Regions from separate parts of the Clostridium sp. 19966 genome, predicted to be linked through region 2. Evidence: a T-box and tRNA genes for the amino acid it is inferred to sense, from the RefSeq annotation. Region 2 holds a T-box; the other holds one or more tRNA genes.
What was found. The T-box of region 2 lies ahead of gltX (glutamate--tRNA ligase). A T-box ahead of a tRNA ligase gene usually reads a tRNA of that ligase, here a tRNA-Glu.
Positions count from the first base shown of each region.

Region 1 (4,430 bases), on a different contig from region 2:
TTCTCCCTTAGTTATCTCATGACTATCAGTCCATAAGGATAAAAACCCTTCTCCCATATCTATTTCTTTATTGACCAGGCCGCTGGATATAGAATCCTTGTTTATATCCTGAAGCTCTGCTGAATTTACGGAAGCTTTATCTGCACTAATTAATGTTATATTACTAAAAGTGTATTTATAAACATAGTTTTTAGATACTGATGCGATAAGCACTCCTATATTAAGATTTCTAGTTGTTGAAACATTGATTTCATTATCATCTGCATATTTGAAATCCGTTATATTCATATCCTTTGTAAATTTGTCATTTACATTAAAAGCTTTTCCTCCAAATATTCCATCATAGCTTACATTTTCATTCATGTTTTTATTTATAAGCTGTGCCAGCTTATCCTTTGAAAGACTCTGAGAGGGTGTCAGCTTAAAATCCTCTTGACTTTGTCTATCTACACTTGATATCTGCCAATTTTGTTCATCAAAAGTGAGTTTGCACTTTAATTTTCCTTCTGCGGAAGCTATACCGCTATCTAGAGTAACATCTGCTACTATTTCTTCACTGTCATTTGGAAAATCGGTTTTTTTATCGGATATGTTTATTTTTTTAACATTCTTATCACTTATGGCTATGGTTTCACTGCCTATAGTTATGTTAGCTCCTTTTAAAAGCTGAATAAACGAATCTTCATTTACTCCTGTCAATGGTTCAACCTTAATTCCATTATTTATATTTAGGTTTCCATTAAGCTTCCATGAATTTTTAGATACTTCTTTATAATTAGCCTGCAGACTTCCCGTAACCTTTATGCTGCTGTCTGCCAAAATGAAATTGGCAAGTATTTTTTGGGTATCCTTATCTTTTTTGTTTTCAGTGATTGATATGCTTTTTATGTAATCTTTTTTTACCTCAAACTTCGTCCCTTTAGGCAGTGTTATAACTTTCCCCAAAAGATCCGAGGTTATGTTAGATTCATTTACGGACTGATTTAAAAAGAACTTATCCCCTATTATTGCTATTACAATAACCACCGCTATGGTAGCTACCGTTAATAAAAATCTTTGATCTTTCACAATGGTTTTAGCTTTACTAATATACTGCTGACGCTTAATAGCTCTTTGCTCAGCCTTTTTTCTTCTTGCTTCTTGCTTTATTTGCTCATCTGTTATTTTAGGCATATCTAAAGTATTTCCAAGCTTTGCTTCCTTAGGAGGTTCATTTTCTTCAGAATTAAAATCATCTGCTGCTCCCTCTCTTGGAACAAAGTCTATGTTTATCTTGCAGCCGCAATATGGACAAAATTTTAAGCCTTCTGTGTACTCAAACTCCTTATTACAGTTACCACAAATCATTAATAATTCACCTCCACTTCTTTTTATTTGACTTCGAAGTGTATTAATTACATTATATTATTTTTAACCAATTTCAACAACATAGGAATAAATAAATTATTCTTTATCAATATTCTCTTAAAACATAGCCTAATTTTTATATAACGAAAAAGGCTTCGATAAATAATCGAAGCCTTTAGTTTAAGCTGGCAATAGGAATCGAACCTACAACCTGCTGATTACAAGTCAGCTGCTCTACCGTTGAGCCATGCCAGCATATGGCGACCCAGAAGGGACTCGAACCCTCGACCTCCGGCGTGACAGGCCGGCACTCTAACCAACTGAGCCACTGGGCCATATAAAAGTGGTGGGCACAACAGGGCTCGAACCTGTGACCCTCTGCTTGTAAGGCAGATGCTCTCCCAGCTGAGCTATGCGCCCACTTTTGGTGACTCCTAGGGGAATCGAACCCCTGTTACCACCGTGAAAGGGTGGTGTCTTGACCGCTTGACCAAGGAGCCATGCAAGAATATATAAACAAAGTATCCGGAATTCAAACCCTCATCTACTTTGAGTCTGAATAATGGCGACCCAGAAGGGACTCGAACCCTCGACCTCCGGCGTGACAGGCCGGCACTCTAACCAACTGAGCCACTGGGCCATTAAAAGTGGTGGGCACAACAGGGCTCGAACCTGTGACCCTCTGCTTGTAAGGCAGATGCTCTCCCAGCTGAGCTATGCGCCCACTTTTGGTGACTCCTAGGGGAATTGAACCCCTGTTACCACCGTGAAAGGGTGGTGTCTTAACCGCTTGACCAAGGAGCCATATTGTCGTTTCTTATCATCTCGCGACCCGACATAGACTATAATACAAGAAAACTATATTAGTGTCAACACATTTTTTTATTTTTTTTGCTTATAATTTAATTTTTAAATTTTCTGTATTATCAGTCATTAAAACCCTTCATTAGAAGCATACTAATAGTCCATGTTTTAAAATAATATTGATATATTTATGTAACCCTAATTAATATGTGCTAAAATTATATTATTCATGCGGTAGCGCAAGGTTTATAATCAATATCTAATTAAACTATGAAGGATGATGAATTTGAAACATGATATTATAATAATCGGAGGAGGCGCCTCTGGAATCATAGCTGCTATATGTGCTAAAAATTACGGAATAAACGCAGCTATAATAGAAGGCAATGACCGAATAGGAAAAAAACTATTAACTACCGGAAATGGTAGATGCAATATTACGAATTCAACTATAGATGGTTATATACAGCAATATTTATCTGGAGCAGATATATATCTTCCATACCACTCCAGCATAAAAGATTTTTTTGTACCAGTTTTGAATTCTTTTAAGGTAAAAGATACTGTAGATTTTTTTAACAGTCTTGGTCTTCAATTAACCACCTTGGAAAATGGTAAAATGTATCCTATGTCTCTTCAAGCTTCTTCAGTTTTAGATATTTTAAGAATGTCCGTAGAAGAGCTTGAAATACCTATTTACTTTAATCACAAAGTAGATAATATAACTACTTCCAAAAATGGCTTTACCATAAACACTAAAAGCAATGGTTCCGAAGAAATATTTAAGTGCAGTAAGCTTATTATGTGCACAGGCGGAAAATCAGCTTCAGTTACTGGATCAGATGGAAGCGGATACAATTTAGCTAAAAAATTAGGTCATTCTATCATCAATACTCACCCAGCATTGGTTCAGTTAAAGCTAAATTATAAGAACTTAAAAGCACTATCTGGAATAAAATTTGATGGTTTTGCGGAAATATTTGTGGATAATGAAAGCAAAAAGAAAGAATTTGGAGAGATATTATTCACGGACTATGGTATATCAGGTCCTCCCATATTGCAGCTTAGCAGAATAGCTTCTTGCAATTTACACAAAAAAATCACCTTAAAAATAAATATGCTTCCAGATTATTCTGAGGAGACCTTAGATGATTTTATTGAAAACAGAAAAGCCTTATTTGGCTATAGAAGCATACATAATTCTTTTATTGGCATTATAAATAAAAAAATAATTCCTATACTATTAAAAGAAGCAGGTATTTCAGATATACATAAGCCTTTGCAGGATATGAACTGGAAAGAGAAAAAAGCTCTAATAAAACTGCTTATCTCTTGGGAATTTGAAGTTACGGATACTAACTCTTTTTCTAATGCTCAAGTTACCTCTGGCGGTATAAGCACTGAAGAAATCAATTCAATTACTCTAGAGTCTAAAATTGTAAAAGGCTTGTATTTTGCTGGAGAAATTATTGATGTGGATGGGGACTGCGGAGGCTTCAATCTTCAGTGGGCATGGAGCTCAGGGTATGTGGCAGCTAAAAGCTGTGCTGAATAATAAGTCCATGTTTTAAAAAAATGCTTATAAAGGCTTTGGTCGAAAAATAAATAGCAAGGGGCTATTGCGCAATGAATATAAAGTTATTTTAAAGGGAAATAGATAAGAACAAATTAATAATTAAAAAGTAAAAATTAAAAGTGAAGGTAAAATTCAGTCTTGCTGAATTTTTTATAAACTTATAATTTAAAGAAATCGACTCATAAAGAGACGATTCCCTCAATAACTATTAATTTTTACATCTTACTTCTTAATTGAATAAAATAAATAATCTTTTTGCGACAGCCCCCTATTTAATTTTATTCCCAAACTGTTTCTATTCTTGTAAGCTCTTTACCTTCTGAATCTTCTATGGCATGTAAATATTTTATACCATTCTCTTCAGATTCCACTTTTTGAATTTTAGCTTTAACAGTCTCCCCATAAGTGGTTTCTTTGTTGTAAGTAATTTTTATTCTATTAAGCTTGCGGTTTATCATAACATCAGTAGGAACAACCTCTAGGGCCCATTCTACGTATTTAACATTATTAACGTGCCTGTTAGTGTCTATATCGCTGTATCTTACATTAAAAAACTTTTCTCCATCAACCTCAGTGATTTCAGCTATGTTTTCTATATCTATAGTTTTAACTCCATTTCCTTCTACACCATAGGCCTTAAACATTTCCTCATTTACTCTTACTGGACGCCTTCTCTCGATATCCAACAAAAGCCATATGGAAT
Region 1 covers NZ_JACTOJ010000021.1:54,246-58,675, reverse strand. The annotation lists gene IAI10_RS18680 (hypothetical protein) at 1-1,347, opposite strand, end outside; tRNA gene IAI10_RS18675 (tRNA-Thr) at 1,531-1,602, opposite strand; tRNA gene IAI10_RS18670 (tRNA-Asp) at 1,606-1,682, opposite strand; tRNA gene IAI10_RS18665 (tRNA-Val) at 1,692-1,767, opposite strand; tRNA gene IAI10_RS18660 (tRNA-Glu) at 1,773-1,847, opposite strand; tRNA gene IAI10_RS18655 (tRNA-Asp) at 1,911-1,987, opposite strand; tRNA gene IAI10_RS18650 (tRNA-Val) at 1,996-2,071, opposite strand; tRNA gene IAI10_RS18645 (tRNA-Glu) at 2,077-2,151, opposite strand; gene IAI10_RS18640 (NAD(P)/FAD-dependent oxidoreductase) at 2,438-3,706, shown strand; gene IAI10_RS18635 (acyl-ACP thioesterase domain-containing protein) at 4,006-4,430, opposite strand, start outside.
Region 1: it has a tRNA-Glu gene. The T-box ahead of gltX (glutamate--tRNA ligase) is inferred to sense a tRNA for this amino acid. The anticodon was not compared.

Region 2 (4,430 bases):
GTGCTTATTATATCATAGAATACTGTCAAATAAAATTGTATTTAAGAAGCAATGTTAAAAATCATGAAGGATAATATTGTAACAATGTTCAAAATGTTATATTATTAATAGTAAATAGTAATTAAAAGTAATTATTTAGCATACGACGAAAAATTTAGTCTAAACAGTGAAGTTTTTGGGAAAATAGGTCGATATATTTATAAACATCATTGTTAAATGAATTAATTAGTTGGATGGGGGGAGTAATCATGTTCGGAGATAAGTTGAAAAAATTCATGATAATTTTTAGGTCTCAAAGAAAAAGTAAGCTAGAGTATGAGGCAGTAAAAATATGTCTAACCTATCTTATTATTGGACTACTATGGATTTACATTACTGATTTGGAAGCAAGTAAAATTTCAATTGATAACGGCATGCTATTACTTATAAGTACCTACAAAGGATGGTTATACGTATTTATAACAACCTTGATAATCTATATGTTAATAAAACGGCTTATAAAAAAGGTGGATGCAGCAGAAACTAAACTAAATAAAAGTAATGAAGAATTAGCCGCGGCTAATGAAGAACTTCAAGCTTATGTTCAGCAGCTCACTGCTTCGGAAGAAGAGTTAAGAATTCAATATGAACAAATTGCTGAGAGTGAGAGAAAACTGGCAGCTAGCGAGGAGAAGAATAAAGCTATTGTAAATGCTATTCCAGATTTATTATTTGTTATCGATGATAAAGGGTACTTTTTGGATTGCACTTCTGGAGATGAAGGCTTATTATTAGTGCCTAAAATTAAATTTATTGGGAAAAGTATTTCGGAATTAATGCCAGAAGATGTAGCAAAGAATGCAATGGAGAAATTAGCTTTAGTTATTGAAAATGGAAAATTACAAACATTTCAATATAAATTAGATATTTCCGGAAAAGAACATTACTTTGAAGTAAGAATGGTAAAAAGCAATGATAAAGAGGTTCTGGCTATATCTAGGAATATGACAGTTGAGAGACGCAATGAATTGGCTTTAATAGCAAGTGAAAATAATTTAAAATACCTAAGTTATCATGATCAATTGACAGGATTGCATAATAGGAGATTTTTCGAAGAAAAATTACGAGAGCTTGATAAGGAAGAAAATCTGCCTCTAACTATTATAATGGCTGATGTTAATGGGCTGAAGCTTATAAATGATTCTTTTGGACATGTATTTGGAGATAAATTGCTAATAAAAGTAGCTGAGTTATTAAAAAAAGCATGTATAGAAGGAGATGTGCTTGCTAGATTGTCCGGTGATGAATTTATAATTTTGCTTCCCAAAACAGATTGTGATAGAGCTGAGAATATTGTTAAGTATATAGAAAGCCTAGAATTGACAGAAAAAATTAATTCTATTGATATATCCGTTTCCTTTGGATATGCTACAAAGAAAGAGCCTACTGAAAGAATTTCAGATATACTGAAAAAATCAGAGGACAATATGTACAAAATAAAATTATTTCAAAGACCAAGCATGCGAGGGAAAACTATAAATACTATAATAAGTACTCTTCATGAAAAAAATAAGAGAGAAGAGCAGCACTCACATAGAGTCTCAAATCTATGCGAAGCTATGGGAAGAGCTTTGCAATTTCCAGAGGATAGAGTAAGAGAATTAAAAACTGTAGGACTTTTACATGATATAGGCAAGATAGCTATAGAAGAAAATATACTAAATAAAAACGGAAAATTAACGGAAAATGAATGGAATGAAATAAAGCAGCATCCAGAGATAGGATATAGAATTCTTAGCACTGTAAGTGATATGCAGGAAATAGCTCAGTATGTGCTGGCACATCACGAAAGATGGGATGGAAAAGGATATCCTAGAGCTTTAAAAAGCGAAGAAATACCTCTTCAAGCGCGGATTATTTCAATAGCTGATGCTTATGATGCCATGGTTAGCGAAAGAAGCTACAGAGATGCATTACCTGAAGAAGTAGCTATAGAAGAATTAAAAAGAAATGCAGGAACTCAATTTGATGCAACGCTCTTGGATATCTTTATAGAAAAAGTGTTATATAAATCAATTTGCTAACAAAAAATAGTATTGACAATATGTTTGAAAAGATGTAACATGAGAAAAATTAATGCATTAATATAAATGCAGTGAAGAGGAAGAGTAGGAGAAGTAAATAGTTAAAGAGAGCCGATGATGGTGGAAATTCGGCATTTGAATTCTTTGAAAGAAGCCTTGGAGCATGGAATTGAAAAACATTGAGTAGATTCTACGGAGTTCTTCACGTTATTGGAGAAGTTAATTGAAGTTTTTGTGGCCAAAAAATTTCAGCTAATTATTAAGTGGAACTATTGTCAATTTAGGTGGTACCGCGGAAGATAGTCTTTCGTCCTATTAGGATGAAGGGCTTTTTTATTTATAACGAAAGGATGGATAATATGGATAATTATAAATTAATTGCAGATTTACTTCTGCCTGATATAAAAACTACTACTGAATATTATGAAAAAATATATCCTGAAAGACAATTAAAGGATGGAGCTATGATTACTAGATTTGCTCCAAGCCCTACAGGATTTTTACACTTAGGAAGCATATTTGGTTCTTTAATTGATGAAAGATTGGCTCATCAGACTGGCGGCATCTTTTATTTAAGAATAGAAGATACTGATAAAAAACGAGAAGTGAAAGGGAGTATAGAGGACGTCGTAAAAGGGCTTAAGACTTATAATATTTTTTTTGATGAAGGAAGCATTGATGAAAAAAATGAAAAGGGAGCTTATGGTCCATATACGCAAAGTGATAGAATTGATATCTACAAATGTTATGTTAAAGCTCTTATAGAAAAGGGATTAGCATATCCATGCTTTTGTTCTAATGAAGATTTGAATAATCTTAGAAAGTTTCAAGAGAGCATAAAGGTGAATACAGGGTACTACGGGAAATTTGCTAAGCATAGAAGTATAAAATTGAAAGAAATAGAGGAAAACTTAGCCTCTGGAAAGGAATATGTAATTAGATTAAAATCACAGGGGACTCCTGATAAAAGGATTACCTTTAGAGATAGGATAAAAGGAGAAATTAGTATGCCTGAAAATATTCAGGATATTGTAATATTAAAATCCGATGGACTTCCAACCTATCATTTTGCTCATGCAGTAGATGATCACCTAATGAGAACCACATTGGTGGTAAGGGGTGAGGAGTGGCTTTCTTCTACACCTATTCATATTCAACTTTTTGATATGCTTGGCTTCAAAAGAGTGGAGTATGCTCATACTTCTACATTAATGAAAATGGATGGAACATCTAAAAGGAAACTCAGTAAGCGAAAAGATCCAGAGCTTTCTTTTAATTACTATGATGAACAAGGATATCTGCCTAAAGCTGTTATAGAATATCTTCTGCATATAGCAAATTCAAATTTTGAAGATTGGAGAAGAGAAAATAAGAAAAAGGCCTATACAGAATTCTTTGTAGATATAGAAAAGATGAGTGCTTCGGGAGCTTTATTTGATTTAAATAAGCTTATGGACATAAGCAAAGAAATGGTGGCTGATATGACAGCTGTAGAAGTATATAATTCTTATATAAAGTGGGCAGAAGTCTATGATGAGGAAATGGCTAACCTATTTAAGTCCGATAAAGATTATGGAATTAAGGTATTTAATATAGAAAGAGAATCTGAAAAACCAAGAAAAGATATAAGTAAGTGGACAGATGTGAAAAAAGATTTATATTTTTTCTTTGATGAATTATATGATTCTTATAATAAAATGTTTCAATTCCCAGAATTCATGGATAAAAAAGCAATTAAAGAAATTTTAACAAAGTATAAAGAATTTTATGATGATAATGATGACCAAGAAAAGTGGTTTAATAATTTGAAGAAATTTGGTGAAAGCTTAGGATATGCCTCTAAAGTTAAAGATTTTAAGAAAAATAAGGATAAATATAAAGGTCATGTAGGTGATGTAGCTATGGTTATAAGGATTGCTTTAACAAAAAGTAGCATCACTCCAGACTTGTATGAAAGTATTAAGCTTATAGGAAAAAGCAGATTTGAAAAAAGATTAACGGAAGCAGCTGATTTTTTAGGTGGCATTTAGTATTTGATTTTTAAAAATGCAGATACTATTTAAAAGAGAGGAGGAGTAACTATGGGAAATGATAAAGTGAAGGATGCATTTATTAAGATACCTATCGAAAAGCATGATACAGCTGCTTGGGCAAATGAAGATAAATTAAAACCTGTTTCTCAGGTGAGTATTCCTAGCGAAGTGGACGTGATAAATGCTAAGGAATATGTGGATACTAATGAAAAATAATATTATATAATTTATAAAAGGTACTATTTTTAATGATAGTACCTTTTAATCTGCTTATTTTTTAGGTTTTGTTTTAATACTGCAGTTCTGATAGTTTTCTGTAGAGCATGTATCTGTC
Region 2 covers NZ_JACTOJ010000032.1:33,060-37,489, forward strand. The annotation lists gene IAI10_RS21750 (HD domain-containing phosphohydrolase) at 249-2,063, shown strand; T-box leader at 2,126-2,381, shown strand; gene gltX (glutamate--tRNA ligase) at 2,423-4,093, shown strand; gene IAI10_RS21760 (DUF3787 domain-containing protein) at 4,145-4,312, shown strand; gene nifJ (pyruvate:ferredoxin (flavodoxin) oxidoreductase) at 4,386-4,430, opposite strand, start outside.